DNA from 3 places in the Citrobacter sedlakii genome. Region 2 is predicted to be linked to each of the others. Evidence: riboswitches for the same ligand, from Rfam matches in the RefSeq annotation. Region 2 holds a riboswitch; each other region holds the start of a gene.
The links. Region 2 has a riboswitch for thiamine pyrophosphate ahead of thiB (thiamine ABC transporter substrate binding subunit). Riboswitches for the same ligand answer to the same signal wherever they lie in the genome.

Region 1 (9,906 bases), 2.0 Mb from region 2:
TCGGTGCCGCGAGGTAGCCTGATTTATCTGTCAGGCTATCAACTTGCGTCGCCGTGCGGCGAATTGCTGGCGCACTGGCTTGAAAACCTCACGGACGTGACGCCCGTTATTGATTTTGGTCCGCGGATTGGCGATATCCCCGATGCGCTGATGGCCCGTATTCTGGCCTGTCGTCCGCTGGTGTCGCTTAATCGCCAGGAGGCGGACATCGTCAGCGATCGCTTTACGCTAAGCAAGGAAATCCGGACATTTGGCGCAGAATGGGTCAGGCGTTTCGCTGCGCCACTGATAGTGCGTCATGACAAAGACGGAGCATGGTATTTCACTGACGATGCCGCTGGCTGCGTCCCCGCCTTCCCGACAACGGTGGTTGATACCATTGGCGCGGGCGACAGTCATGCCGGGGGATTGCTGGCCGGTCTGGCCTCTGGCTGGTCAGTTGCGGACGCGGTGCTGCTTGGTAACGCCGTCGCGTCGTGGGTCGTGGGACACCGGGGCGGCGACTGTGCGCCGTTCCGTGAACAGCTGCTGGTTTCGCTCAAGAGATAAATCATAAAGCCGCATCGGCGCAAATCAGTGCGGCTTTTGCCTCATGCAGACGACCGGTCTGCAAAAGCGCTACTCCTCGCAAACAAAGACATATAAATCGCTACGGCAATAGCTAATACTGTACTCAATGGGCCGCTGCTGCTGGTCGAGCGCGACCTGTTTAATGACCAGCACGGGGATTTTAGCATCCAGTTGAATATGCGACTGGAATTCGGCGTCCGGCATTTTTGCGCTCACCCGTGAACGGGTTCGCTGCGGATGAATATGCTGACTACGGAAATAATCATATAATGATACGCCGATATCATCCGCATCATGAATAAGATGCGCAGGCACCCAGGATTCCTCGATGGATACCGCCTCTTCATCAACATAGCGGATCCGCTTAAGTAAAAAGACGTCGCTTCCGGTTTCGACCGCCAGCTGTTGCGCCACGTCATCCGGGCATTTTACCACCCGCTTGTTGACCCACAGGGTGTCCGGTTTTTTCCCGCGCAGGACCACCTGCTGAGAGAAACCGCGCGCCTCTTTCAGGGAGTACTCAAAAATGTTGTTAATTTGCGTACCGTACCCACGCGCGCGCGTCACCACGCCTTCATCCTCAAGCGCCCGCATCGCCTTGCGCACCGTTATGCGCGAAACGCCGGTCAACTGACTCAGATCGCGCTCGCCGGGCAGAATATTGCCATGCTCCAGCACGCCGCTGCGCACGGCGTTTTTTACCGTTTCGGCGAACTTAATGTACAACGGTGTATTGTCCACCGCTGCGATACGTTCGTTGAGCTGTGCGATAAGCCGGGTATGCGCTTGTTCCATGGACGTTTTTCCTGACAGCAAGTCTTTTGCCAGTATATACGCTACCACCAGGCATGGAAATGATGAACCGGTCCAATCCCCTCCCCAACCTCCAGCGTATCCGCCTGGGCCAGCGCCGCAGAAAGCCAGCTTTTCGCCTCCTGCACCGTTTCGGTCCAGTCGGTATGGCGCGGGCGCAGCGCCGCGAGCGCCGCAGAGAGCGTACAGCCCGTACCGTGGGTATTTTTGGTCATCACCCGCGGCGCGGTAAAACGCTGCTCGCCCGTCGGCGTAAACAGCCAGTCCGGGCTTTGCGTATCGTCCAGATGTCCGCCCTTCATCAGCACCGCGCCACATCCCAGCGCCAGCAACGCACGTCCCTGCTCCAGCATCTCTTTTTCCGTACGGGCATGCGGACATGACAAAAGCGCCGCGGCCTCGGGCAGATTGGGCGTAATCAGCGAAACTTGCGGCAGTAAACGCGTCCGCAGGGTGGCGACAGCCGAAGGCGATAGCAGCGGATCGCCGCTTTTCGCCAGCATAACCGTATCCAGCACCACATTTTTCACCTGATGGCGCCGAAGACGTTCAGCTACCGCTTCCACAATATCGGTTTCGGCGAGCATACCGATTTTGGTGGTATCGATACGCACATCGCTGAACACCGAGTCCAGCTGTGCGGCGACAAAATCAGGCTCAATACGATAAACCGACTGCACGCCACGGGTGTTTTGCGCCACCAGCGCGGTGATGACCGAGCAGCCATACGCGCCAAGCGCAGAAAAGGTTTTCAGATCGGCCTGAATGCCCGCGCCGCCGCTGGGGTCCGTTCCGGCGATAGTTAATGCGTTGATCCGTTTCATGCCAGCGCCTCCTGGTCGAGTTGATACAGCGCGTCGAGGAATGCCGGGATAAAACTCCCCGGACCGCGACAGATTTCGCTGGCACGTTGTCCGGCGCGTTTCATCCACCAGCAGGCGGATGCGACATTTTCTGTCCGACTGCCCGGCAGCGCGCAGACAGCCGCCACTGCTGCCGAGAGCGCACAGCCGGTGCCCACAACGCGGGTCATTAACGGATCGCCGCCGGCGACGATCAGGGTACGTTCGCCATCGGTAACATAATCTATTTCCCCGGTGACCACGACAACGGCCCCCACCCGTACGGCCAGCCGCTTCGCCGCGGGCAACGCAGCGGCGGCAGCGTCGGTGGTATCCACACCGCGACCGCCGGCTCGCTCACCGGCTAAGGCGAGAATTTCAGAGGCATTGCCGCGAATGGCGGCGGGTTTCATGTTCAATATGTCCAGGCAGAACTCACGGCGATAGTCGAGCGCTCCCACCGCGACGGGGTCGAGCGCCCACGGCGTATGCGCGCTGTTCGCCCGTTCAACCGCCGCCCGCATCGCTACTGCGCGCGGCTGGGTTAGCGTGCCGACGTTGATCAACAGCGCGCTGGCAATCGCGGCGAACTGACACGCTTCGTCAGGTTCAATCACCATCGCGGGGGAAGCGCCGAGCGCCAGCAGCGTATTGGCGGTAAAGCTCTGAACCACATCATTGGTCATGCAATGGGTTAACGGAGAGTGTTGTTTAAAATGTTGCAGAGTATGCACCGCAAGTGCGGGGCTGAGCAGGTCAGGCTGCATAGTTACGCTCCTGCCCGCGCGAAGAAGGGACACGAGCAGTGTCTGACTTCCCTACGCTGGCATTATCCAGATCAGGTGGTACGGGTATTTCTCAGCCTTCGCGTGGAAGGGCACCCCGAGTCAATGTGCATAAATGCGTTATGCAAGGTTAAAAGGGTAAGGTAAGCCTCTGCGCTTTGCAAGATGGTTTTAAACTGGAGGCAGGAAGGATAAGCATCACCTTATATCAGATTATTTTCCCGTCGCCGCCTCCTGTTCTCAAATAACCCACGCTAATTATTTACGCAATCGCCACATTAACGTAATGTCATCATTTTATTTTTTGGCATTTATTTTCCAGGAGGCATTTCATATGATCTGCATCAACGTCATGCGGGCTTATTTAAAACATAGTCTTTATATTCAACAGGCCGATTGCTGACATTAATACAATGTCTCTCTCATTCCGCGCTTGATTCCAAATTCAGTCTGGCCAACGTGAACGTTAATTACCTTGAAAGACTTAAAATTTTTAATTTTGCAGGTCAGTATGTATTTTCTGTTTCTGCTTTGTGGCTTTTTCGCCGGGGCGATGTACGCCCAGCGACTAAGCTTTTGTGTATGGGGTTAAATGTAATGGTGATGATGTGAAAAACGTAACGAGGTTATGTCTGATTCCTGTTGTCGTCGCGCTGGCGGCATGTGCGTCGCCAGCTGACAGAATGGCAAAATACGGTGGGCAAAAAAATGTTAACGATATAGCGCAACATGCACAGGCAGCAAACGCCAGTCATGTTGCCGATCCATTGCGAATGGCAGAATTCAGCGGGCCGGGGATTAACGCCAGTATTAACAACGGATTTACCGTTGCGCATATTAATCACAAGAAAGCGACAGTCAAACGCGTCAATGCCGCTTACTACGAAGTCAGCGGTAACGGATATATCCTCTCCATCTCGCTTAATGATGAAGGGGTTGAAACGGCCTCTTACACTAAAGCGCATAGCCGCGTACACGGTATCCTTCAGGTGGTGCAGAAATAACCATTCCCCCGCCCGGCGCGGGGTTTTCCTCGAACGCTTTCCTCCAGTCAGTCTGTTCAGATAAGACATATCTCATGTCGCAATGAGATGCGGCGGAAGTAATCTCTGTTTGTGAAACGCCGGAGAGGAAGGTTACAATTTTTACTCAATTGCCGGGAATCTCACAAAAAGGCGCTTGCCTGACCTGGCTCTGCGGTTGAATCATGTACGACCTTGATGGATAACCCGAAGAGTGGAGTGTGTATGGGTATAAAAAATACTATGTTGCTGGGCGCATTGCTGCTCGCTTCCAGCGCGGTCTGGGCCGCACCTGCTACAACCGTCGCCGCAAAGGGGATTGATCAATATGAGCTCAGCAGCTTCGTGGCTGATTTCACCCATTTTAAACCCGGCGATACGGTTCCCGAGATGTACCGCACCGATGAGTACAACATCAAACAGTGGAAATTACGTAATCTGCCCGCGCCCGATGCCGGAACCCACTGGACCTACATGGGTGGCGCGTATGTGCTGATCAACGACGCTGACGGTAAGATCATCAAAGCCTACGACGGCGAAATTTTTTATCATCGGTGAAAAAACGCACCCTTTCATGGGTGCGTAAATATCCTGCCAGGTTTTGTTATTAGTGATAATCGACAACCACCTTCACCCTGCTAAGGGTTTCTCCCGCTGCGACGTGACCTGCATAGGTTCTGGTTCGCGCATAAAGATTGATGGGCACTGTGCTTCCCATAATCTCTGGCGAGGTATACGGGAATGCGCGTCCATACTGAATGCTGGTTGTACCGTCCAGCGAGAGCTGAAACCCTACCGCCCCTGCGCTGCCAGGGGATGCCGCTAAATCATTGGTTAAGGTCATCTCATCCTCAGCCAGGGGGCTAATCGGTTCAAAATAAAAGACAACATTGTCCGGGGTAAATTTCAGGCTCCCCGCCCCCCTCGCCTGACAAATAAACTGGACGGGATAAAGTGTGAACGGTTTTTTATTAAGATCGTTAATATTTATTGTGCCCAAATCGATCTCCTGATGGCCAAAAGCACAGGTCGTAATATCGATATCCAGAAATATATTGATAGTGTAATTTACCTTTTTGTCTGAAGAGCAGTTAGTCTGATTCCCCTGACAGTAGTCCAGCCGTAAGGTGGTCACCAGCGGTATTGTCGCCCCAGGCAAAATGACCGTCGCGTCCCCCGGCGAATCCGCTTCCACAATCGAATAATGTAGCACCAGTCCCGCCATAGCGAAAAAATCCGCCAACGTATATTGCGACTTCGCCGCAACCGGCGTCTGCTTCTGATAATCAACCGTAAATGAGATTATGTAGTATTTGCTGCCAACCCGAAATGCATAGCTGTCGCTTTGCGCAATGAGCATTGCTGCCTCCAGCCATGCGTTTACCGTAGAGTTGCATAACAAGACTATCGTTCCGTTCTGGCTCGCCGCAAAAAGACCGCCTTCCAACGTTCCGGACATGGCATTTGGCGTGAAAGTGTACTCACCATTTATTGTTTCGGACGGCATAAAATCACATTTGTAAGCCTGAGCCCAGAACGAACACAGCAATAATATTGTGAAGAGTATCCATTTCATCGTAATTTCCTTTTATTGGCAGACATAGGTTTTACTTTCATCAATCTCATTATTGAAAGAGATTGTGCAGTAACGGCCCTGCTGTTTATTCACGGCGACGTTGACTTTTGCCGGTACTTCATCACTACGAATAAATAACGTACTGCCTTGCCCCACCAATCCGATATTTATCCCCTGTGGGTCTTCTACCTCATAACCAAAGGTCAGCGGCGTGCCATCGGGGCGGAGTGCGCGGAAATACCAGGGCTTACGTGGATCAGTGTCAAATCGGGCTTTTACAACCGCCCCGCGATAAGGCGCTACGCTTTTCCGGTTTCCCTGCAATTCAGTGGTGCTATCGGTGTTAGAAATATCCAGCGTCAGTCTGTTTTCCCGGTACGCGCTCAGGCCGTCATACAATACCGTCCCTTTACTATTGGTAACCCGATATTTCTGACCGTTAATATATGCCCCCTTAAGCTCCGGCGCTTCAATGATCGCAAACGTATCAGAAAGACGAGAGGCCAGATTAATACCACCAGACCAGGCCACAATTCCGCCGGAAAGGCTTGCCCCGCTCTGTGTATAGTGTGAAGACTGGCTGTAGCTGCTGCTGAGAGTCGCAACCGGCGCGCGCCATGTGAGGTTAGCCCCGGCGCTGGTTTCGCTATCCTGACGCTGATGGCTCAGGTTAACGCCGTAGGAAAACTGGTCGCGCTCACCTGCGATACCGGTCAGGCTGGTGTTATTCGACGTAAAGCCATCGTCGTCCAACGTGGTTGAATTCGAAAGATACAGTTGACGCTTAGGTGTTGAGATACCGTCACCCCATTCAAGCGGAATTGATATAAAAAGGTTAAAGCGTTTATCTTGCTGGTGAGATTCATCATACGTCTGGCTGGCAGAAAGCGTATAAGTGATACGCCGCCAGCCAGAGGAGTAACTGAGCTGATAATCTTTGCTGTTACCATTTCGACCCCAATAGTCCCGCCACAGGGTGCTTAACGACAACGTCCCCCAACCTTCAGCAAGCGGCTGGCTAATATTGGCTGAAAAACTGTTCTTGCGTCCAAAGTCATAGTGATAGTAGTCGGCAATATCGTAGACATCGTGATCGTCGCGGTGATAACTGTTTTTATTATTCGCCCATATATGATCGTTAAAGGTACGATAATCACGTGACGAGTAGCGATATGCCGCCAGGCCAAAGCGTGTTTTTGTTGGCGAGAAATATTTATTCCAGGCAATCTGGTAGCTTTGTCCATCGAAAACAGCGCCATCATCCTGTTTACTGTGTGCTTGCGTGGCGTCTAAAGAGACCGCGCCAAAAGCCGTATTCCAGCCGGTACCCAGCGTGAAAGCCGAGTAATTGTCCCCCAGCATCGTACCGCCGTAGAGGGTTAACAGGTTGTTCACCCCATGCTGATAGCTGGCCTGCACGAAGTCACTTTGATGACTGGCACCCTCGATATCGCTCCGCCCAACGACAAAATCGTATTTTGATACGCCAGGCTGAAGCATATTAGGAACCGACGAATAAGGCACAAGATAGGTGGTGATACTGCCATCTGCTTCTTTTACGCTGACGTCAAGATCGGCCCCACCTCCTGCCAGCTGCAGATCGGCTATCGCAAAAGGTCCTGGAGGAACTTGTTTCTCATACACAATAAAGCCGTTTTGCTCAACGGTAACCAGCGCGTTACTTTGGGCGATGCCCTGAACGACAGGGGTAAAATTTTGTTTAGAGTTCGGCAACATTTGCATGTCGCGATACAGACGCATACCGCGAAAGCGAACAGCATCAAAAATATCTGAAGAGGTGTACATCTCACCCGCCTGCAACGTACCTAATACCGCCGGGAGCCCGCGTTCCAGATAGAGAGTGTTACTTTTCCATTCCCCTCTGCTGTCGTCGGATTTGCTGTAACTGGCATCGGAATGCAGCTGCCATCCGAGCAAATTCAGCCCACTATTGAAACGCGCGAAGATATTCTTATTGTTGCCGGTATTTTCATAATCACTGTTATACTGGCTGACATAATAAGAGGTATACAACGCATCAATACCACGATCCCAGTTTTGCGGTTCGACATACCCATATTCTGGCTCGTTAACAAACGCCTGTGGTACGTTCAATTCAAGACGAAAACGACCGATATCAAACACGTAATCTCCGCCATGCACCGCGGTTTTTAAGGGAATGCATTGCGCATCTTTACCCGTTTTGAGTGATTCCGTATCGATACCCAGACGATGCAGGAGCTGCCCGGTTAAACACGTCGTATCAGGATCGTCCTTGACGGTTAACTCATACTTTCCACTCCAGCGATGATTCACATAGAGCTCTAAATCGTAGACGCCGGGAATGGGATTTTCACCGTCAAAACTGAAGTTACTGCTTTTCTCGCCTTTTAATCCGCCCATCATAAAATGGGTATCAAAGGTCTCTTCTTCCGCTAACAGGGGACAAGAAAACTGCAATATGAATATCGCGGACGCGAGAGGAGTTATCCGTAACATAGCCACACCTCATATTAGTTAACCTGAACCCTATCGCTCACGTAATTTCCGCGGTCGTCAATAATCGTGATGTGATAGTCATTGCTGGCAGCAGATTTTAACGTAACCGCCTGAGTGGATAGCGGTGCCAGTAAAAGCGTTTTGCTATTAAGCTGCACTTTTTTCGCTTCAATTTTAGGTATCGTAATCCAGTTAGCAGTCCCATTATTCAGTTGTAATCCCCCCTGTTTTCTCGACAAGGTGATTTTCTTAATACTGTTTTGCGTCACGGGTTCTATGCCTTTTGGCCGATATAGCAACTTCAGGCGGTTTTGCATAGCAAATTTCAGGGTATTTTTCCCTTCATGCTCACTGACATTGGGCGGGATATCCAGTACGTTAAAATAAAAAAGGCTTTCTTTATCCTGCGGTAACGCGTTTGGCATTTTCTTAATTTTAATTTGCTGGCCCGAGTTTCCCTTTATCCGCACTACGGGTGGAGTAAGCAAAAACGGCACCTGAATCTTTTCTGGCGGGATGGTCGTGTCACCGTCATCTATCCAGGACTGAACCAACGAGGCCTTACCGCTCTGGTTCATCAGTTGCACGATAATTTCATTCCTCTCTGACGGGTAAATAACGCGAGTACCATAAATAACAACATCCGCATGAGCGGGAAGCATAAGCGCTAACAGGCTCGAAAATAAAATCCGTTTCATCGTGTACAGCCTTATTTTGATACAGCTCTTGCCAGAGCTCTCCGACAAGAGCAACTAATACTAGTCAGTTTCAACGGTAAATTTGATGGTTGATTTTACGTCGCCCGCTTTTACCACTTGAGCCAGTCGCGCCCAACGGGCGTCAAATTTCAGTGAATACATCACCCCACCCTCGCCCGTGGATGTTCCCGTTAAGCTACTAACATCGACAACCTGATTTTTTTGCGTAATTTGTACGCTTGCGGAATCGGTATTATGAAAATTTACGGCAAAACCGACGCCAGTCGCATCACCATTATCATCCTGTAACAGGCCAGAATGTACAGCTGAAAATAACGTGGGATCAAAAGTGATTTGATTTAGTTTTACATTGTCGGGACAGATAATTTCCAGCACATCCCCTTCATTATTCCATTTCGTTGTATCAACTGAGCCGATAGCTAATTTATAAACATCAGAAGTAGAAATTATACCCATATCAATTACCGCGGAGTTTCCACCATCAGAACTAAAATGGCAGGATGATCCTTCAACCGTCGCTTTAATAATCAATTGTCCATCTTCTGTAATAACGTTTGTACCTGTTGCATTGGTCATGCTTGCAAATAAAAAGGGAAGCAGCGACGTAAAAATAACCGACTTTTTCATAAGTCTATCCTTATCGTATTTTTAAAAGAGTATCCGTTGAATGACTTCAATTTAAAAATCTCATGAAGATAACGTTAAGGCAATGTGAACGTCTCGTTTTATTGATTTAACGCAAATAACATAACGCATTATATTTATGAATAATAAAGCGCAAAATACCATTCTTAAAAAGAATAAATTACATTAAATGTATGCTTTGGTGTATTAATAAACTTAAAAAGGCGGTATTCACTTAGAATTCCGCCTTAGCAATGATGTATTGCGTAAAATTTAGTCGTATGTATTTAGAATAATTTGCCGTTGGGCATCGTTCGCTAATGCAATCCGTGTGGTGGTGATCCCCGGCAGTTTGCTTTCAGGGTTGGCAGCCATAAACCGTTGTGCTGCGTTCTGGCAGTCATGTCGTAACTTGCCGAGGGTCATGTCGACCGGACAGGTGGATTCAACAACATG
Region 2 (9,906 bases):
GGATCAGCGTATCAGCCAGGCGAAACTGCTGCTCAGCACTACGCGTATGCCAATAGCCACTGTTGGACGTAACGTAGGTTTTGACGACCAGCTTTATTTCTCCCGGGTATTTAAAAAATGCACCGGCGCCAGCCCGAGTGAGTTCCGCGCGGGATGTGAGGAAAAAGTGAATGATGTGTCAGTGAAGGTGTCATAAGCTGTAACTATTCAGACAATTGATGGCTTGACGAAGCAGCGAGGGGTTTGCAGAATCCCTGTTTCGTAAAACTGACGGACGAACTATGCAAGCATTTCTGGAACACTTCATTCTGCAGTCCGCCATGTACGCTTTGATAGCCGTGGTGTTGGTGGCCTTTCTGGAATCGCTGGCGCTGGTCGGTCTGATTTTACCCGGCACCGTACTGATGGCCGGACTGGGCGCGCTAATCGGTAGCGGCGAGCTTAATTTCTGGCACGCGTGGCTGGCGGGGATTGTGGGTTGCCTGCTCGGCGACTGGATCTCATTCTGGCTGGGATGGCGCTTTAAAAAGCCGCTGCATCGCTGGTCATTCCTTAAGAAAAACAAGGCGCTGCTGGATAAAACCGAACACGCGCTGCATCAGCATAGTATGTTTACGATCCTGGTCGGACGGTTTGTCGGGCCGACGCGTCCGCTGGTGCCGATGGTGGCGGGAATGCTGGATCTGCCGGTCTCGAAATTTATCACCCCCAATATCATCGGCTGTCTGCTCTGGCCGCCGTTTTACTTTCTGCCGGGGATACTGGCGGGTGCGGCGATCGATATTCCTGCGGGAATGCAGAGCGGCGAGTTTAAATGGCTGCTGCTGGCAACGGCGCTCCTGTTATGGGTTGGCGGCTGGCTGTGTTGGCGCCTGTGGCGAAGTGGAAAGGCGGCAACCGACCGGTTAACTGTATTTCTCCCGAAAGCGCGTTTGCTGTGGCTCGCGCCTGGCGTGCTGGCGCTGGGGATTGTTGCGCTGGTGATGCTGATTCGTCATCCGCTAATGCCAGTCTACGTGGATATCCTGCTGAAGGTGGTCGGCGTCTGATTCTGGCTGAAGGATGGCTGCGCGTTATCTGGCCTACAAATGTGTTTCACTGTAGGCCGGGAAAGCGAAGCGTCCATGACAACCATCACCCTTTAATTCCCAGCAATGCCGAGGCGCTGGCTTTCCCACTGACCAGTTCATCGGTTTTGCCTTGCCAGGCGATTCGCCCATCGGCCACGACAACGGAGCGGGGGGCGATGCGGGCGGCGTCCTCCACACTGTGTGAAACCATCAGCAGCGTTAACTGTCGGTTGTGACAGACATCGCTGACTAACGCCAGCATCTCCTGACGCAGGGCGGGGTCGAGAGCGGAAAACGGCTCATCAAGGAGCAGCACGGGCTGATCGCGTACCAGACAGCGCGCCAGCGCAACGCGCTGACGTTGACCGCCGGACAGTTCGCCGGGCAGGCGGCGCATCAGGTTGTCGATGCCCATTTGCCGCGCGATATGCATCAGTTTCTCGCGCTGTAGGGCGCTGAGCTTCAACCCCGGATCCAGCCCCAGCCCAATGTTTTGCTGCACGTTCAAATGGCTGAACAGGTTATTTTCCTGAAATAGCATCGACACCGGACGACGAGAAGGGGGAGTAGCGGTATGATCGTCGCCCTCAATCATCAACGTGCCGCTGGCAGGAGTAAGAAAACCGGCGATCAGGTTCAGCAGCGTACTTTTCCCCGCCCCGCTAGGCCCCAGAACGGCTACCTGCTCGCCCCGGGCCACGGAAAGCGTAAAGCGCATTGGCAGATGATGATAAAGCCAGGTTATATCAGTCAGTTTTAGCATGTCGTCCTGGTAATTTCTCGATAGCGGTAAAAAGCATAAAGCACAGCAACAGCAGTAACAGTGCGGTCACGGCGCCGTCCTGACTGCGGTACGAGCCGATTTGTTGGTACAGATAAAACGGCAGCGTCCGAAAATCGTCATTACCGAACAGCGCCACCACGCCAAAATCACCGATGGAAAGCACACAGGCGAAAGCCAGCGCCTGCGCAAGCGGGCGTTTCAGAGCGCGTAACTCCACAACCTTGAGCCGCCGCCAGCCTTCAATCCCCAGCGACTGGCACAGCATTGAGTAGCGGGAGGCGGCGTCACGCATGGGATTTTCCAGCACCTTTAACGCATAAGGGATCGCCATCAGCGCATTGGTGAAGATCACGATGCCGTCCGCCGACGCCGGCAGACCAATGCTGTTATTGAGCAGCAAAAAGAAACCGGTCGCCAGCACAATGCCGGGCATGGCGAGGATCAGCATTCCGCTCAGTTCCAGCGTTTGCCCTGCCAGCACATGCTGACGGGCCCGCAGTTCGCGGCTACTCCACAGGAGCATCATGGTGAGGATCACGCACAGCAGGCCTGCCGCCAGGGCGATGCGCAGCGAGGTCCACATTGCCTGCCACAGGATCGGTTGCGCCAGTACGTCCCACAGATGGCGGTTGAGGCCATCAACAATCACCGCCAGCAGCGGCGGCAGTAATAACAGTAACGCGAGGAGAATAAGCAGCGTATCGCTAATCCGACTGTGCAGGCGGTCGTCCGGATCGCGCCACCCCTGCACCAGCGTGGTTCCGGGAACGATGGCTTTACTTAAGCGCTGGCTCAGTAGCACCAACGCCAGGCAGCAGACCATCTGGATCAACGCTAGCATCGCCGCACGCGCCGGATCGTAGTCATAGCTCAGCGCCTGATAAATCGCCAGCTCGATAGTGGTCGCCTGTGGCCCGCCGCCGAGCGATAGCACGGTGGCAAAGCTGGCGAAACAGAGCATAAAGATAAGGGCGGCGACGGGCGGGATTTGACGGCGCAACCACGGCCACTCGACGAAACGAAAAAAATGCCAGCCGCGAAGACCAAGTTGGGCGGCGAGCTGACGCTGTTCGCCGGGAATATTTTCCAGCGACTGCAGCAGAAGTCGGCTTGCCATAGGCATATTGAAAAAAACGTGGGCCAGCAGGATACCTTGCAAACCGTAAGGAGAGAAGGTCCATTCCAGCCCGAACGTCTGCCAGAGCGAAGCCAGCCAACCCTGTCGTCCATAGACGCTAAGGATACCAAATACCGCCACCAGCACCGGGAGGATCAGGGTCATCGCGCACAGGCGCAGCAGCGCCAAACGGCCGGGAAAACGACGCCGGTAGAGCGCGCGGGCAAGCCATATCGCCGGGAAGACCGACAGCACAGCTGACAAAAACGCCTGCCAGAAGGAAAAGCGCACCACGTGCCACAGATAACTGTCCTGCCAGAGCGAGGACCATTCCCCCTGCGGCGCGTTAAGCCACAGCGCCAGAAATGCGGCCAGCGCGACCGCCAGCATCAGCGTGGCGGCGCTAAAACCGGGCAGCAGCCAGCCGGGAATTAGCGGCTGACGGCGCGTTGCCATTCGCTAATCCAGGCCTGACGGTGGTTTGCCACTTCAGCTGGCGTGAATTCCAGCGTGGTGGTTGGTTTGGTTAACGTCTCAAACCCGGCGGGCAGTGGGGTGGTGGTAACCGGATACATCCAGTTGCCGGTCGGGATGGCGCTCTGGAAGGCGGGCGTGAGAATGAAGCGCAGGAACGTCGTCGCCAGCTCAGGCTGCTTGCTGGCGACGGTGCGCGCCGCCACTTCCACCTGCACGTAATGCCCTTCGCTGAAATTTGCCGCCGCGTAGTTATCCTTTTTCTCTTCGATGAGGTGATACGCGGGAGAGGTGGTATAGCTCAGCACCAAATCGCTTTCTCCCTTCAGGAACAGACCGTACGCTTCGCTCCAGCCTTTGGTGACGGTGACCGTTTTCGCCGCCAGCTTTTGCCAGGCTTCCGGCGCTTTATCGCCATACACTTTCTGCATCCACAGCAGCAGGCCAAGACCCGGCGTACTGGTGCGGGGATCTTCATAGATCACACGCCATTTTTCCGGACTTTCTACCAACTCTTTCAAACTTTTTGGCGGATTTTTTAGCGTTGTCTTGTTATAGACAAAGGCAAACCAACCGTAATCGTAAGGAATAAACGTGTCGTTATTCCAGGTGAAAGGGACGTTTACGGCATCGGTATGGATCGGTGTTTTAGCGAACAGCCCGGTCTGCGTGGCGGCTTCCAGCAGGTTGTTGTCCAGCCCCAACACCACGTCGGCTTTGCTGTTTTTCCCTTCCATACGCAGGCGATTGAGCAGCGATACGCCATCTTCCAGCGCCACGTATTTCAGTTCGCAATCACAGTGAGCCTCGAACGCTTTTTTGACCGCCGGGCCGGGACCCCAGTCGGCGGCAAACGAATCATAGGTATAAACGGTAAGCACAGGTTTGGCGAACACGGGCGCTGCGCACAGGAGCAGCAGGGGAAGACATTTTTTAAGCACTTTGCACCTCAATAGATGGGTGGCAAAGGATTTTGAGCGGTAGCCTCAAATCCCTTCGCCGGCGTTATCCGGATCAGGTTCGACGGGTATTTTCTCAGCCTGTACACCTCATCCTGAATGACGTTGTGTATGTTTATCAGCACCCCGTTGAGAACGCCGTTAGTGTAATGATTTTGTTGCTATGCAGCAATCACGGGTCTGGTGGCGCAAACCATGCCGATTTAAAGTCGAACCAGCCAAGCGTGTTCATACGTAAACCGCGCATACTGCGCTGTCCCTGGATGATCAGCCAGTGGTGAATCAACGGGACGATCGCTTTACTGGCTAACAGTTGCTGACACCAGGCCGCCAGGTTCATCTCACCGGTGCGCCAACGGGCGGCGTCCGCCTCCCAGTCCAGCGGAATGCAGTGCTGCAACAGCGGAACTTCACAGAGATACGCGAACAGCGAAAAGTCGAGTGGAAGGGTGAAGTTGGCGCTGTTTAGCCAGATATCGCTTTCAATGTCTCCGGCGTGCCACTGATCGTAGTCGATCTCCTGTATATTCAGCTTTACCTGATGTTCCGCCAGCAGTTGGCTCATGATCTGCGCAATGACCCGGTGTTCGATATGATCGTGGTAATAGGTCAGGGTGAGGGACTCCAGCCCGGCAGGTTTTTCGCCGTGGCCCGGACGGGCATGATGCCAGCGAGGTAGCAGGCCATAAGCGGGAAACCAGTGGCGCTGATAGTGCTCGTCGGCATAGTAGAGCAGATTACTCGGCGACAGGACGCGACTGACCCACTCCCGGACCTCCTGATTTGCGCCACGGTGGGTGCGGGCGTCAAACAGCAGGTAATAGCAGCCTTCTTCCAGCCGGCTTTCAATGGCCTTTTCATCGTTAGTGGGGCCTTCCAGCGTCAGCGCGCCGGTCGGTTCATCGCCGATATCCGGCAGCACCCAGACGTTAACTTCATCGATTAGCGCCCGATAGCCAAAGAAATCATCAAAAGCGTGAATTTTTAACTGATTACGCGTGTTGCGCATTACCGCATAGGGGCCGGTGCCAATAGGATGACTGGCGAAATGGTTCAGCGTTTCCCATTCGCGCGGCAGGATCATCGCGGGCACCTGCGCCAGCAGTAAGGGAAGCCAGCGGTCAGGCTGCGACAGGTGAATATCCAGCGTCCATGGCGTTGGCGAATTGATGCGGGAAATGTGCGAGTACAGTGGCAAGGTGTTAATTCGTGTGAGCGAAGCGATCACGTCGTCCATTTCCAGTTCGCGACCGTGGTGAAAATGAATGCCCGGACGCAGAAAAAAACGCCAGTGTAACGGGGAAATTTGCTGCCAGTGATGCGCAATATCGGCTTCCAGTTCCCCATTTTCCTCATTTACCCGGGTTAAGGCGCTAAAGATTTGACGGGCGATATGCGTTTCTGAGCGCCGCAGCGCCGTACCCGGCAGCAGGTTTTGCAAAGGACGATAATACAGGACGCGCAGGATGTGACGCCCCTGGCGGAAGCTGCGTCCAAGATGTGACACCAGCATCTGGCGAACGGCGGTTTTGTCGCCCACCAGTTGCACCAGTTGATCGATCCGATCCTGCTCCAGCAGATCTTCCGCGCGCTGCTGCTGGAGGGCAAGTCCGGTGTAGAGGAACGTCAGACGAGAGCGTTTGCCACGGCCCACTTCCGCTTCCCACGTCAGCCAGCCGCGCGCCTGCATCGTGTTCAGCAGAGTGCGCATATGGCGACGCGAGCAGTTCAGCAGTTCCGCCAGCTCGTTGAGCGTGGTGTCCTGGGTTTTGCCGTCGCAGCATTGCCACAAACGGATAAATTGTTGTTGCAGACGACCAGAAGACATAAAAGGGGAACTCCAGCGAAAAACTCAGCAATTTTATTATCCCTATATTAGGCCAATAATGATTCCCGATGAAGCACGATGAAGGGGTCAACAATGCGCCAGTTCTATCTGAAGTATTTTTCCGCGACAGAAAAGTTGTCCTGGTTGGCTTGCCTGAGCGCACCGCAGCGCTTAAAGATGCTGGAAGAACTGATGCAGTGGGAGTGACATCGCGACCCCGGATTGGCAGACATCATGTGTGACTGAGTATTGGTGTTATTCACCCCGCCAGCAGGTATTATCTGCTGGCTTTTTTCGTTTCCGCTGCGCGCTAAGGAAAGGTTTATGCTCTGGATCATGACGATGGGACGACGTCTCAACGGTGTTTATGCGGCATTTATGCTGGTCGCCTTTATGATGGGCATCGCGGGCGCGCTACAGGCGCCGACGTTGAGCCTTTTCCTGAGCCGTGAAGTGGGGGCGCAGCCGTTCTGGGTGGGGCTGTTTTACACCGTCAACGCCATCGCCGGGATTGGCGTCAGTCTCGCGCTGGCAAAGCGCTCCGACAGCCAGGGCGACCGGCGCAGACTGATTCTGTTTTGTTGCCTGATGGCCATTGGCAACGCCCTGTTGTTTGCTTTTAACCGTCATTACCTGACGCTGATCACCTGCGGCGTATTGTTGGCGTCGCTGGCGAATACCGCGATGCCGCAGCTGTTTGCGTTGGCGCGGGAATACGCTGACAGCTCGGCGCGGGAAGTGGTGATGTTCAGTTCGGTGATGCGTGCGCAGCTTTCCCTGGCCTGGGTGATCGGCCCGCCGCTGGCGTTTATGCTGGCGCTTAACTACGGCTTTACGGTGATGTTTTCTATTGCTGCCGGAATTTTTGCGCTGAGCTTTGTCCTGATCGCCTTTATGCTGCCATCGGTGGCGCGGGTTGAACAACCGGCCGATGTACCTGTCACCCGGGTTAGCGGCTGGCAGGACAACAACGTTCGCATGCTGTTTATCGCCTCCACGCTAATGTGGACCTGCAACACCATGTACATCATTGATATGCCGCTATGGATCAGCGCTGAGCTGGGGTTGCCGGATAAGCTTGCCGGGATCCTGATGGGGACCGCGGCAGGGCTGGAAATTCCGGCGATGATCCTCGCTGGTTTTTATGTCAAACGCTTCGGCAAGCGCCGGATGATGGTGACTGCAGTAGCGGCGGGCGTGCTGTTTTATCTCGGTCTGATTGTTTTTCACAGCCACGCGGCGCTATTGATTCTCCAGGTGTTCAACGCGGTGTTCATCGGGATCGTCGCCGGAATTGGGATGCTCTGGTTTCAGGATCTGATGCCGGGCAGGGCGGGGTCGGCGACGACGCTCTTCACCAACAGCATCTCAACCGGCGTGATCCTCGCGGGAGTGATTCAGGGGGCGGTGGCGCAGAGCGTCGGGCATTATGCCGTTTACTGGGTGATTGCGGCGATCTCTGTGGTAACGCTGTATATGACCAGCCAGGTGAAGGATGTCTGAGGAGAGAGTATCCGGCCCACAGGAAGGGCGTTTGTGGGCCGGATAGCGCGAAGCCGCTGTGAATTAAAAGCGCATCGCAGGAGGACAATCAGCGCATAAACGCGGGCTGCTTGTCTTCGTAAGCGGCGATAGCCGTCTCGTGCTGTAACGTCAGACCGATGCTGTCCAGACCGTTCAGCATGCAGTGACGGCGGAAGGCATCAAGAGTAAAGCTGTAGCGCTTTTCGCCCGCCTTAACGACCTGCGCTTCCAGATCCACCTCAAAATAAATCCCCGGATTCGCCTGCACCAGTGTGAACAGCTCATCGACCTCTTCATCGCTCAGCTTCACCGGCAGCAGCTGGTTGTTAAAGCTGTTGCCGTAAAAGATATCGGCGAAGCTCGGTGCGATCACCACTTTGAAGCCATAGTCGGTCAGCGCCCAGGGGGCGTGTTCACGGGATGAACCGCAGCCGAAGTTTTCCCGCGCCAGCAGAATAGACGCGCCCTGATATTCCGGGAAGTTGAGCACAAACGCCGGATTCGGCTGCTCGCCTTTGTCATCCAGAAAACGCCAGTCGTTAAACAGGTGCGCGCCAAAACCGGTGCGGGTAACCTTCTGTAAGAACTGTTTAGGAATGATGGCGTCGGTATCAACGTTGGCGGCATCCAGCGGGACAACCAGGCCGGTATGTTGGGTAAATTTCTCTGCCATGGTGGTCTCCTTATTTAATGCTGCGAATGTCGGCGAAATGGCCGGTGACGGCGGCAGCGGCGGCCATTGCCGGGCTGACCAGATGGGTACGTCCGCCGCGGCCCTGACGGCCTTCAAAGTTACGGTTGCTGGTTGAGGCGCAGCGCTCGCCCGGATTCAGACGGTCATTGTTCATCGCCAGACACATTGAGCAGCCCGGTAAACGCCACTCAAAGCCCGCTTCAATGAAGATCTTATCCAGACCTTCCGCTTCCGCCTGCGCTTTTACCGGACCGGACCCTGGCACCACCAGCGCCTGAACGCCTGGCGCCACTTTCCGTCCTTTCGCCACTTCTGCGGCGGCGCGTAAATCTTCAATACGTGAATTGGTACAGGAGCCGATAAATACTTTATCGATCGCCACTTCCGTTAACGGCACGCCAGGCTTCAGCCCCATATAGGCCAACGCCTTTTCTGCGCTTGCCCGCTCAACCGGATCGGCGAAAGAAGCCGGATCGGGGATCATGTCGGTTACCGAAATTACCTGGCCCGGATTGGTTCCCCAGGTGACCTGTGGCGCAATCTCTTCAGCCTGTAAGGTGATAACTGTATCGAAGCGGGCGTCCGGATCGGTTTGCAGCGTTTTCCAGTACGCAACCGCATCATCAAAATCCTTGCCTTTCGGGGCGTGCAAACGGCCTTTCACATAGTTGAAGGTGGTTTCATCCGGGGCGACCAAACCCGCTTTCGCGCCCATCTCAATCGCCATGTTGCACAAGGTCATACGGCCTTCCATGCTCAGGGCGCGGATCGCGTCGCCGCAGAACTCCACGACGTGGCCGGTGCCGCCTGCGCTGCCAGTTTTACCGATAATCGCCAGCACGATGTCTTTCGCCGTGATACCCGGCGCCGCGCGGCCCTTGACCTCAATCTTCATGGTTTTCGCGCGACCCTGCTTCAGGGTCTGCGTCGCCAGTACGTGTTCAACTTCCGAGGTGCCGATGCCGAACGCCAGCGCGCCAAACGCGCCGTGTGTGGCGGTATGGGAGTCGCCGCAGACGATGGTCATGCCCGGTAAGGTAACGCCCTGTTCCGGCCCCATCACATGAACGATGCCCTGATACGGGTGATTCAGATCGTACAGCTCAACGCCGAATTCGTTGCAGTTTTTGATCAGCTCCTGCATCTGGATACGGGCCATTTCACCGGAGGCGTTGATGTCTTTCGTCTGCGTCGAGACGTTATGGTCCATCGTCGCGAAGGTTTTTCCCGGTTGACGAACCGGACGACCATGCGCGCGCAGGCCATCGAACGCCTGCGGGGAGGTTACTTCATGCACCAGATGGCGGTCGATGTATAACAGCGGGGTTTCGTTTTGCGCCTCGTACACCACGTGCGCATCAAATAATTTTTCGTATAACGTTTTAGCCATGATTACACCCCTTCCGCGACGTAGCGTGCAATAATGTCGCCCATCTCATCGGTACCAACGGCAGCG
Region 3 (9,906 bases), 690 kb from region 2:
CCAGTTGGCTGTCGAAATTCACTTTCGCGTCTTTCACCGTCAGCGTTTCCCAGATGAGGTCGAGGATACGGCGATACACCTGACCGTCGCCAAAGTCCGTCTGTTTGCAGAACATGGCGTAGTTCGGATACATGCGCTCGCACAGGCAGGCCATAAACGTAACGTGCTGCCAGCTTTCCAGGCGTTCCAGACGCAGATGAATCGGGTTTTGTAACATGATGAATTCTCGAAACGGAAATTAGCCGCAGTGTACATTAATCAGGGCTGAATTTCCTGCCATCGCGTGAAGGCCGGACGCCCTGACGCAACGGCATCCGCCCAGCGAGTCGGCTCCGGCAGACGATAGCCTTTCATGCAGCGTTGCACCCACGCCAGCGCGCTGTCCAGCCCGACGCGATGCCCTGTCGCGATAAACAGCGGATTACACCGCGCCTTGCTGCGCCACACCCAGGCCAGTTGCTCGCCTTTGTCCATCAGCGGCGCCAGTGCGCCAGGCTCCGCGGAGAGCGGTTCAAACTTGCCGCACAGGCGTTTTTTCGCCACGCCAATAGTGGGCACGTCCACCAGTAGCCCAAAATGGCTGGCGACGCCGAGACGGCGCGGGTGTGAAACACCGTGACCGTCGACAAACAGCAGGTCGGGTTTTTGCGACAGTTGTTCCCACGCCGCGAGCAGCGCGGGGTATTCACGAAACGAGAGGAAGCCGGGGATATAAGGCATGGTGGTGGCGATACGCGCCACCTTGTATTCGACCAGCTCAAGAGAAGGGTATTTCAGCAAAACCATTGCTGCTCGCGTCACCTCTCCCCCCTGCTCAAACCCGACGTCTGCCCCGGCGATCAGATCCGGCGGATCGTTATCGAGCCGATCCTCGCGGATCACGGATGAAGCAAGGTCAAGTTGTTGAGCGCGTAGCGACGCGAGATCCATGGTTTCTCCTTAGCGGTGGTATTGCGCGGACAGTCGGTGTACGGCCTCCACAAATGCGCCAGCGTGTTCCGGCGGCACATCCTGATGGATGCCGTGGCCGAGGTTAAAGACGTGGCCTTCGCCCTGGCCGAAACCAGAAAGTATAGACGCCACTTCCTCTTCGATGCGGGCAGGCGGCGCATAAAGCATCGACGGGTCCATGTTGCCTTGCAGGGCGACCTTATGCCCGACGCGGCGACGCGCGTCGGCAATATCGGTGGTCCAGTCCAGTCCCAGCGCGTCACAGCCGGTTTCCGCCATTGCTTCCAGCCACTGTCCGCCGCCTTTGGTGAATAGTGTGACCGGCACGCGGCGACCGTCATTTTCGCGTAGCAGGCCATCGACAATTTTGTGCATGTAGTACAGTGAGAACTGCTGATAGTCGCGTCCGGTCAGCACGCCGCCCCAGGTATCGAAAATCATCACCGACTGGGCGCCCGCTTTGATTTGCGCGTTGAGATACAGCGTGACGCTTTTCGCCAGCTTATCGAGCAGCGCGTGCAGGGTATGCGGGTCGGCGTACATCATCTTCTTGATCACGGTGAAAGCCTTGCTGCTGCCGCCTTCCACCATGTAGGTCGCCAGCGTCCACGGGCTACCGGAGAAGCCGATGAGCGGGACCTCGCCTTTCAGTTCACGGCGAATCGTACGCACGGCGTTCATCACGTAGCCCAGCTCGTCTTCCGGATCGGGAATGGGGAGTTTGTCGACGTCAGCCTTACAGGCGACCGGCGAAGTAAAACGTGGGCCTTCTCCGGCTTCAAAGTAAAGGCCCAGCCCCATCGCATCCGGAATGGTCAGAATGTCCGAAAAGAGGATCGCCGCATCCAGCGGATAACGGCGCAGCGGCTGGAGCGTGACTTCGCAGGCCAGCTCGGCGTTTTTGCACAGGGACATAAAATCGCCTGCCTGGGCGCGGGTCGCTTTATACTCCGGTAAATAACGGCCAGCCTGGCGCATCATCCATACCGGGGTGACATCAACGGGCTGGCGCAGCAGCGCACGCAGATAACGATCGTTTTTCAGTTCGGTCATTTTGCAGTTCCTTATTGCGTCAGTCCGTCAGTTTACCATGTCATTCATATTCAGCCCGACATATTGCCACCGTATCTTCGATCAGACGCCGCGCGACGGTGCCTGGCGGCGGCAGAAGCGGTAAATCGTCGTAGCGATACCAGTCCGCTTCCAGCAACTCTTTTGGATCGATGACAATCTCGCCGCTGTCGTATTCCGCCATAAACGCGGTCATCAACGACATCGGGAACGGCCACGGCTGCGAGGTCACGTAGCGCAGATTTTTCACTGTAATCCCGCTCTCTTCCATCACTTCGCGCGCGACAGCCTGTTCCAGCGTTTCGCCCACCTCCACGAACCCGGCGAGCACGGTATGAATGCCATTGCGATGGCGGGTATGTTGGGCGAGCAGAAGGGTATCATCACGACGAATGGCGACAATAATACAGGGGGCGATTTGTGGATAGTAGCGTTCACGGCAGTGGCGACACAGCATTGCCCATTCGGTTTTACTCGGGTGCATAGGGTGACCGCAGTAGCCGCAGAATTTGTGCGAGCGGAAGAACTCCGCCAGCTGCACGCCCCGCCCCGCCAATTGAAACAAGCCGACATCCTGATCGATAACCTGGCGGACTGACCCCATATCGTGACGACGCTGCTGCTGTATCAACCAGACAGGCTCACCTTCCCATTCGCCAATGTGTAATGCGCGCTGTCCCACAAGATCGAAATTTGCCGCGTCGCCGTGTGGCAATTCCCCATAGGGCAACCATAATTTTTGTTCATGACTGACGATCCACCAGCCGTGATCCCATTTTTCAATAATACGATCCATAGCTCTTGCACTACCTTTGCGTCACTGGCATGTTGATAACATTATTTTTACATTTCTGGGTAAGCAGTTTTAACTCTACACTTGCGGAGTCAATCATGTTAAACCAGCTGGAAAACCTGACGGAACGCGTCGGTGGAAGTAATAAACTGGTTGATCGCTGGCTACATGTACGTAAGCATCTGCTCGTGGCTTACTACAATCTGGTTGGCATTAAGCCTGGCAAAGAATCGTACATGCGGTTGAATGAAAAAGCGCTGGATGATTTTTGTCAGAGCCTGGTCGATTACCTTTCCGCCGGACACTTCAGTATTTATGAACGTATTCTGCATAAATTGGAAGGGAACGGTCAGCTTTTAAACGCGACCAAAATCTGGCCACAGCTGGAAGCCAATACCCAGCAGATCATGAACTACTATGATTCCACTCTCGAGACCGCCATCGATCATGACAATTGCTATGAATTTCAACAGGCGCTGTCGGATATCGGCGAAGCGCTGGAAGCACGCTTTGTTCTCGAAGATAAGCTGATTATGCTGGTATTTGACGCCATGCATGACCACGCCAGAATTAAACGACCTGCTTGAGTTCTGCGCAATTAACGAGTAGGTTAAAAACGTCCCCCTCTCCGGAGGGGATGTCATCTTGTCGGAGTGCCTGATTTCCACAACGTATCCGCGATGCCAGAAGGTAACGCAAAGAATGAAGTGGAAAAGGCTGAGACCGTTAATTCGGGATCCGCGGAACCTGATCAGGTTAAGACCTGCGAAGGGAACAAGAGTAATTCTGCATCATGCACCTGCCCGCAAGGGCGGCGCACATCCATTACTCCATCCGTCGTCTGACAAGCCACGTCCTTAATTTTTTATGGAATGAGCTATGTCTACCACTCAGTTAACCCGTCGCGAGCAGCGCGCCCAGGCCCAGCATTTTATTGATACGCTGGAAGGCACCGCTTTCCCCAATTCGAAGCGGATCTACATTACCGGTTCACAGCCGGATATCCGCGTCCCGATGCGGGAGATCCAGCTTAGCCCGACGCTTATCGGCGGCAGCAAAGAGGCTCCTCAGTTCGAAGCTAATGAAGCCGTACCGGTGTACGATACCTCCGGCCCCTATGGCGACCCGGAAATTGCCATCAACGTGCAGCAGGGTCTGGCGAAACTGCGCCAACCGTGGATTGACGCGCGTGACGACAGTGAAGCGCTCAGCGATCGCAGCTCTGCCTATACCAAAGCTCGCCTGGCCGACGACGGTCTGGATGCGCTGCGCTTTACCGGCCTGCTGACGCCAAAACGCGCCAAAGCGGGTCGCCGTGTCACACAGCTACATTACGCCCGCCAGGGGATCGTCACGCCAGAGATGGAATTTATCGCCATTCGTGAAAACATGGGTCGCGAGCGCATCCACAGCGAAGTCCTGCGCCATCAGCATCCGGGCGAGGGCTTTGGCGCACGCCTGCCGGAGAACATCACGCCGGAGTTTGTGCGTGACGAAGTGGCTGCGGGCCGCGCGATTATTCCCGCCAACATCAATCACCCGGAATCCGAGCCAATGATCATTGGCCGCAATTTCCTGGTGAAGGTCAACGCTAACATCGGCAACTCGGCGGTCACTTCCTCCATCGAAGAAGAGGTGGAAAAGCTGGTATGGTCAACCCGCTGGGGCGCAGACACGGTCATGGACCTCTCCACCGGCCGCTATATTCACGAAACCCGCGAGTGGATCCTGCGTAACAGCCCGGTGCCGATCGGCACTGTCCCGATCTATCAGGCGCTGGAGAAAGTTAATGGGATCGCTGAAGATCTCACCTGGGAAGCCTTTCGCGACACATTGCTGGAACAGGCGGAACAGGGCGTGGACTACTTCACTATTCACGCCGGCGTGTTGCTGCGTTACGTGCCAATGACGGCGAAACGCCTGACCGGCATCGTCTCGCGCGGTGGGTCGATCATGGCGAAGTGGTGTTTGTCCCATCATCAGGAAAACTTCCTCTATACGCATTTCCGCGAGATCTGCGAAATCTGCGCCGCTTACGACGTTTCGCTCTCGCTGGGAGACGGCCTGCGCCCCGGTTCCATTCAGGATGCCAACGACGAAGCGCAATTCGCTGAACTGCATACCCTGGGCGAGCTGACAAAAATCGCCTGGGAATACGACGTACAGGTGATGATCGAGGGGCCTGGACATGTGCCGATGCAGATGATCCGCCGCAACATGACCGAGGAGCTGGAACACTGCCACGAAGCGCCGTTCTACACCCTGGGGCCGTTAACCACGGATATTGCACCGGGATATGACCACTTCACCTCCGGCATTGGTGCGGCGATGATCGGCTGGTTTGGCTGCGCCATGCTCTGCTATGTGACGCCGAAAGAACACCTCGGTTTGCCAAACAAAGAGGACGTGAAACAGGGGCTGATCACCTACAAAATTGCCGCCCACGCCGCGGATCTGGCGAAAGGCCACCCGGGCGCGCAGATCCGCGACAACGCGATGTCGAAAGCGCGCTTTGAATTCCGCTGGGAAGACCAGTTCAACCTGGCGCTGGACCCGTTTACCGCTCGCGCCTATCACGACGAAACCCTGCCGCAGGAATCAGGCAAAGTAGCCCACTTCTGCTCCATGTGCGGGCCCAAATTCTGCTCGATGAAAATCAGCCAGGAAGTGCGTGACTACGCCGCCGCGCAGACCATTGAAGTGGGGATGGCGGATATGTCGGAGAATTTCCGCGCCAGGGGCGGCGAAATTTATCTGCGTAAGGAGGAAGCGTGATGTATCAGCCCGATTTTCCTTCCGTCCCTTTTCGTCTGGGGCTGTATCCGGTTGTCGACAGCGTCGCGTGGATCGAACGCCTGCTGGAGGCGGGCGTACGTACCCTCCAGCTACGCATCAAGGATAAACGCGATGAAGAGGTAGAAGCTGACGTGGCCGCCGCCATTGCGCTCGGGCGTCGCTACGATGCCCGCCTGTTTATCAACGACTACTGGCGGCTGGCGATCAAGCACAATGCCTACGGCGTACATCTGGGCCAGGAAGATCTGGAAACCACCGATTTGCATGCCATCCGCGAAGCCGGCTTGCGACTTGGCGTTTCCACTCATGACGATATGGAGATCGACGTGGCGCTCGCCGCTCGCCCCTCCTATATCGCCCTCGGCCACGTTTTCCCGACGCAAACCAAACAGATGCCTTCGGCGCCGCAGGGGTTGACGCAGTTGACGGCCCACATTAAGCGCCTTGCCGATTATCCCACCGTCGCCATCGGCGGGATCAGCCTTGAACGCGCCCCTGCCGTGCTGGAAACCGGTGTCGGTAGCATTGCGGTGGTCAGTGCGATCACTCAGGCCGAAGACTGGCGCGTCGCTACCGCGCAGTTACTCGAATTAGCAGGAGTGGGTGATGAACGATCGTGATTTTATGCGCTACAGCCGTCAAATTCTGCTTGGCGAGATTGCCGTAGAAGGGCAGCAAAGGCTACTCGACAGCCATGTGCTGATTGTCGGCCTGGGCGGTTTAGGTTCGCCTGCCGCGCTTTATCTGGCTGGCGCAGGCATCGGCACGCTGGTGCTGGCCGACGACGACGAGGTGCACATCAGCAACCTGCAACGACAAATACTGTTCACTGCTGATGATATCGCGCACCCCAAATCGCAGATCGCGCGGCAGCGTCTGGCGCGTCTCAATCCGGATATCGAGTTGATCGCGTTACCGCAACGCCTGACCGGTGACGCCCTCAGGCAGGCGGTGGCGCAGGCGGATGTGGTGCTCGACTGCACCGATAATATGGCGACGCGTCAGGCGATTAACGCTGCCTGCGTGGCGCTTGATACGCCGCTGATTACCGCCAGCGCCGTTGGGTTCGGCGGACAGCTCATGGTACTGACGCCGCCCTGGACGCAGGGCTGTTACCGCTGCCTGTGGCCGGACGACGATGAGCCTGAGCGCAACTGTCGTACCGCAGGCGTGGTTGGCCCGGTGGTTGGGGTGATGGGCGCATTACAGGCACTGGAGGCGATCAAATGGCTTAGCGGTGTGGAAGCGCCCACCGGCGAAATGCGCCTGTTTGACGGCAAAACCAGCCAGTGGCGCAGCCTGGCGTTACGGCGCGCCAGCAACTGTCCGGTCTGCGGAGGGCAACATGCAAATCGTGTTTAATGATGAGCCAATACAGTGTGCGAGTGAGCTGTCGGTGTCAGACCTGCTGACGCAGCTCAATCAGCTTAAGCCCGGCACCGCGCTGGCGCTCAATCAACAGATCCTGCCGCGCGAGCAGTGGGAACGCCAAATCGTGCAGGAAGGCGACCAGATCCTGCTTTTTCAGGTTATCGCAGGGGGTTGAGATGTTACGTATCGCAGATAAAACCTTTGATTCACATCTGTTTACCGGCACGGGGAAATTTGCCTCGCCGCAGTTGATGATTGACGCCATCCGCGCCTCAGGCAGTCAGTTGGTGACGCTGGCGATGAAGCGGGTAGATTTGCATAAGCCAAATGACGCGATACTCGCGCCGCTGATCGAGGCAGGTATGACGCTGTTACCTAACACCTCCGGCGCGAAAACGGCTGAAGAAGCCATTTTTGCCGCACAGCTGGCGCGCGAAGCGCTCGGGACAAACTGGCTGAAGCTCGAAATCCATCCTGATGCCCGCTGGCTGCTGCCGGACCCCATCGAAACAGTGAAAGCCGCCGACGCGCTGGTGAAACAGGGATTCGTAGTATTGCCCTACTGCGGCGCTGACCCGGTGTTGTGCAAACGGCTGGAAGAAGCAGGCTGCGCGGCGGTGATGCCGTTAGGCGCGCCAATTGGCTCTAATCAGGGGCTGGAAACGCGCGCGATGCTGGAGATCATCATCCAACAGGCGACTGTTCCGGTGGTGGTGGACGCTGGCATTGGCATCCCCAGCCACGCGGCGCAGGCCCTGGAAATGGGGGCGGATGCCGTGCTGGTTAATACGGCCATCGCGGTGGCTGACGATCCGGTCACCATGGCGAGCGCCTTCCGCCTGGCGGTCGAAGCCGGGTTACTGGCACGCCAGGCGGTGCCCGGCTCTCGTCGCGCCAGCGCCAGCGCCACCAGCCCGCTGACGGGCTTTCTGGAGGCGTCAGTATGAAAACGTTCACTGAGCGCTGGCGACAGCTGGACTGGGATGATATTCGCCTGCGCATCAACAGCAAAACGTCCGCTGACGTGGAACGGGCGCTTAACGCTCACGTACTCAGCCGTGACGATATGATGGCGTTGCTGTCACCTGCGGCCAGCGCGTATCTGGAACCGCTGGCGCAGCGGGCGCAGAAGCTTACCCGCCAGCGCTTCGGCAACACGGTAAGCTTTTACGTTCCGCTGTATCTCTCTAATTTGTGTGCAAACGACTGTACTTACTGTGGTTTTTCAATGAGCAACCGCATCAAGCGCAAGACGCTGGATGAGGCAGAGATTGCGCGGGAGTGCGACGCCATTCGCGAGCTGGGGTTTGAGCATCTGCTGCTGGTGACCGGTGAACATCAGGCTAAGGTGGGAATGGACTATTTTCGTCACCACCTTCCCGCTATTCGTCGTCGGTTTTCATCGTTGCAGATGGAGGTGCAGCCATTATCGGAAGCGGAGTACGCCGAACTAAAAACGCTGGGACTTGACGGCGTGATGGTGTATCAGGAAACCTGGCATGAGGCGCAGTATGCGCAACACCATCTCCGGGGCAAGAAGCAGGACTTTATCTGGCGGCTCGAAACGCCGGATCGTCTGGGGCGCGCCGGGATCGATAAAATTGGCCTTGGCGCGCTGATTGGCCTTTCAGACAGTTGGCGGGTCGATTGCTACATGATGGCTGAACATCTGCTCTGGTTGCAGCAACACTACTGGCAGAGCCGGTATTCTGTCTCTTTCCCGCGCCTGCGTCCGTGCACGGGGGGTATAGCGCCAGCATCGCTCATGGATGAACGTCAACTGGTGCAGACCATTTGCGCCTTTCGTCTGTTCGCGCCGGAGATTGAGCTGTCGCTGTCCACGCGGGAGTCACCGTGGTTTCGGGACCACGTTATTCCGCTGGCCATCAATAACGTCAGCGCCTTCTCGAAAACGCAGCCAGGCGGCTATGCCGACAACCATCCTGAACTGGAGCAGTTCGTCCCCCATGATAACCGGCGTCCTGCCGCTGTCGCCGACGCGCTTAGCGCCCGGGGGTTACAGCCGGTGTGGAAGGACTGGGACCCATACCTTGGGCGCGTCTCGCAAAGATCATGAACGATAATGTAAACCGGTAATTATTCTCCGTGCCGCTACGGAGAACAGAAAACGGGCGGTTGCTGTCAGCCACCCGCTTTTTTAAGGTACGTCCGTCAGCAGTGCTGTCCAGGGCGAAAAGCTTCTTCCTCGTTTCGCCCTGCCCTCACTGCTATCGGCGAGGTTAAATCCCAGTTTCAGCGAAAAGTGGCAACAAGACGGCGTAATATTTAAGATAAATCACCGCGAGTCATATTGTCGGGATTATAATTACAGGCATCCTTTCCTGATATGCAAAGCCACTTTGCGCGTTTCACGGCGCACTTATCTTCAGGATTTTTACCTTCTGGAACAAGTAACAGTAATGGCACGTCATAACAGAAAACTCTCTTTTACCACACCCATACTGGTGAGCTTTACGGGGATCTTGCTGAGCTTTGTGCTGATCGCCATCTTTATTACGTTTACTCAACGGAATGATTTCCTTGAGGATTATCATAACATCAACCGTAACTTTACCCATAACCTCGCGGTGAACTATACCGAATCGCTGTTGCGGGAAAATGATTATATTCTGGGCCGCGCGGCGACCTTTTTTTCCCGCAATGATCATTTGAATGAAACGGTGAACCTCGACCCGGACAACGGCCTGAAGACGCTGATGCAGTTACAAACGCTGATGCCTTCCGTCTCTTCCGTCTCGCTGGCTGATATTGAGGGTCATTATCTGCGCGCGCCGCAGGTGCTGAACAACGAACGCAGTCGGTCTTTTGACGCCAAAACGCGCCCGTGGTTTATGGATCAAGCCGAGGCCAGCACCTTTAGTCGCTACACCTCACCCTACCTTGACCACTTCACCCGCAATCCG

Region 1: it holds a riboswitch for thiamine pyrophosphate, as region 2 does, so the genes downstream of both, thiM (hydroxyethylthiazole kinase) here and thiB (thiamine ABC transporter substrate binding subunit) in region 2, are expected to answer to the same signal.
Region 3: it holds a riboswitch for thiamine pyrophosphate, as region 2 does, so the genes downstream of both, thiC (phosphomethylpyrimidine synthase ThiC) here and thiB (thiamine ABC transporter substrate binding subunit) in region 2, are expected to answer to the same signal.

What each region holds. Positions count from the first base shown of each region.
Region 1 covers NZ_CP071070.1:1,757,000-1,766,905, reverse strand. The annotation lists gene JY391_RS08340 (PfkB family carbohydrate kinase) at 1-549, shown strand, start outside; gene JY391_RS08335 (GntR family transcriptional regulator) at 619-1,365, opposite strand; gene thiD (bifunctional hydroxymethylpyrimidine kinase/phosphomethylpyrimidine kinase) at 1,407-2,207, opposite strand; gene thiM (hydroxyethylthiazole kinase) at 2,204-2,992, opposite strand; TPP riboswitch at 3,024-3,120, opposite strand; gene JY391_RS08320 (hypothetical protein) at 3,619-4,014, shown strand; gene rcnB (Ni(II)/Co(II) efflux transporter accessory subunit RcnB) at 4,258-4,590, shown strand; gene JY391_RS08310 (fimbrial protein) at 4,640-5,608, opposite strand; gene JY391_RS08305 (fimbrial biogenesis outer membrane usher protein) at 5,621-8,107, opposite strand; gene JY391_RS08300 (fimbria/pilus periplasmic chaperone) at 8,122-8,805, opposite strand; gene JY391_RS08295 (fimbrial protein) at 8,866-9,453, opposite strand; gene JY391_RS08290 (DUF2574 family protein) at 9,724-9,906, opposite strand, start outside.
Region 2 covers NZ_CP071070.1:3,761,958-3,771,863, reverse strand. The annotation lists gene araC (arabinose operon transcriptional regulator AraC) at 1-196, shown strand, start outside; gene JY391_RS18005 (DedA family protein) at 282-1,049, shown strand; gene thiQ (thiamine ABC transporter ATP-binding protein ThiQ) at 1,135-1,833, opposite strand; gene thiP (thiamine/thiamine pyrophosphate ABC transporter permease ThiP) at 1,817-3,427, opposite strand; gene thiB (thiamine ABC transporter substrate binding subunit) at 3,403-4,386, opposite strand; TPP riboswitch at 4,419-4,543, opposite strand; gene sgrR (HTH-type transcriptional regulator SgrR) at 4,577-6,232, opposite strand; gene sgrT (glucose uptake inhibitor SgrT) at 6,326-6,439, shown strand; gene JY391_RS17975 (sugar efflux transporter) at 6,557-7,735, shown strand; gene leuD (3-isopropylmalate dehydratase small subunit) at 7,824-8,429, opposite strand; gene leuC (3-isopropylmalate dehydratase large subunit) at 8,440-9,840, opposite strand; gene leuB (3-isopropylmalate dehydrogenase) at 9,843-9,906, opposite strand, start outside.
Region 3 covers NZ_CP071070.1:4,452,961-4,462,866, forward strand. The annotation lists gene JY391_RS21065 (YjaG family protein) at 1-217, opposite strand, end outside; gene nfi (deoxyribonuclease V) at 259-930, opposite strand; gene hemE (uroporphyrinogen decarboxylase) at 940-2,004, opposite strand; gene nudC (NAD(+) diphosphatase) at 2,045-2,818, opposite strand; gene JY391_RS21085 (Rsd/AlgQ family anti-sigma factor) at 2,914-3,402, shown strand; TPP riboswitch at 3,455-3,606, shown strand; gene thiC (phosphomethylpyrimidine synthase ThiC) at 3,695-5,590, shown strand; gene thiE (thiamine phosphate synthase) at 5,590-6,231, shown strand; gene JY391_RS21100 (HesA/MoeB/ThiF family protein) at 6,218-6,973, shown strand; gene thiS (sulfur carrier protein ThiS) at 6,957-7,157, shown strand; gene thiG (thiazole synthase) at 7,159-7,929, shown strand; gene thiH (2-iminoacetate synthase ThiH) at 7,926-9,059, shown strand; gene JY391_RS21120 (sensor domain-containing diguanylate cyclase) at 9,403-9,906, shown strand, end outside.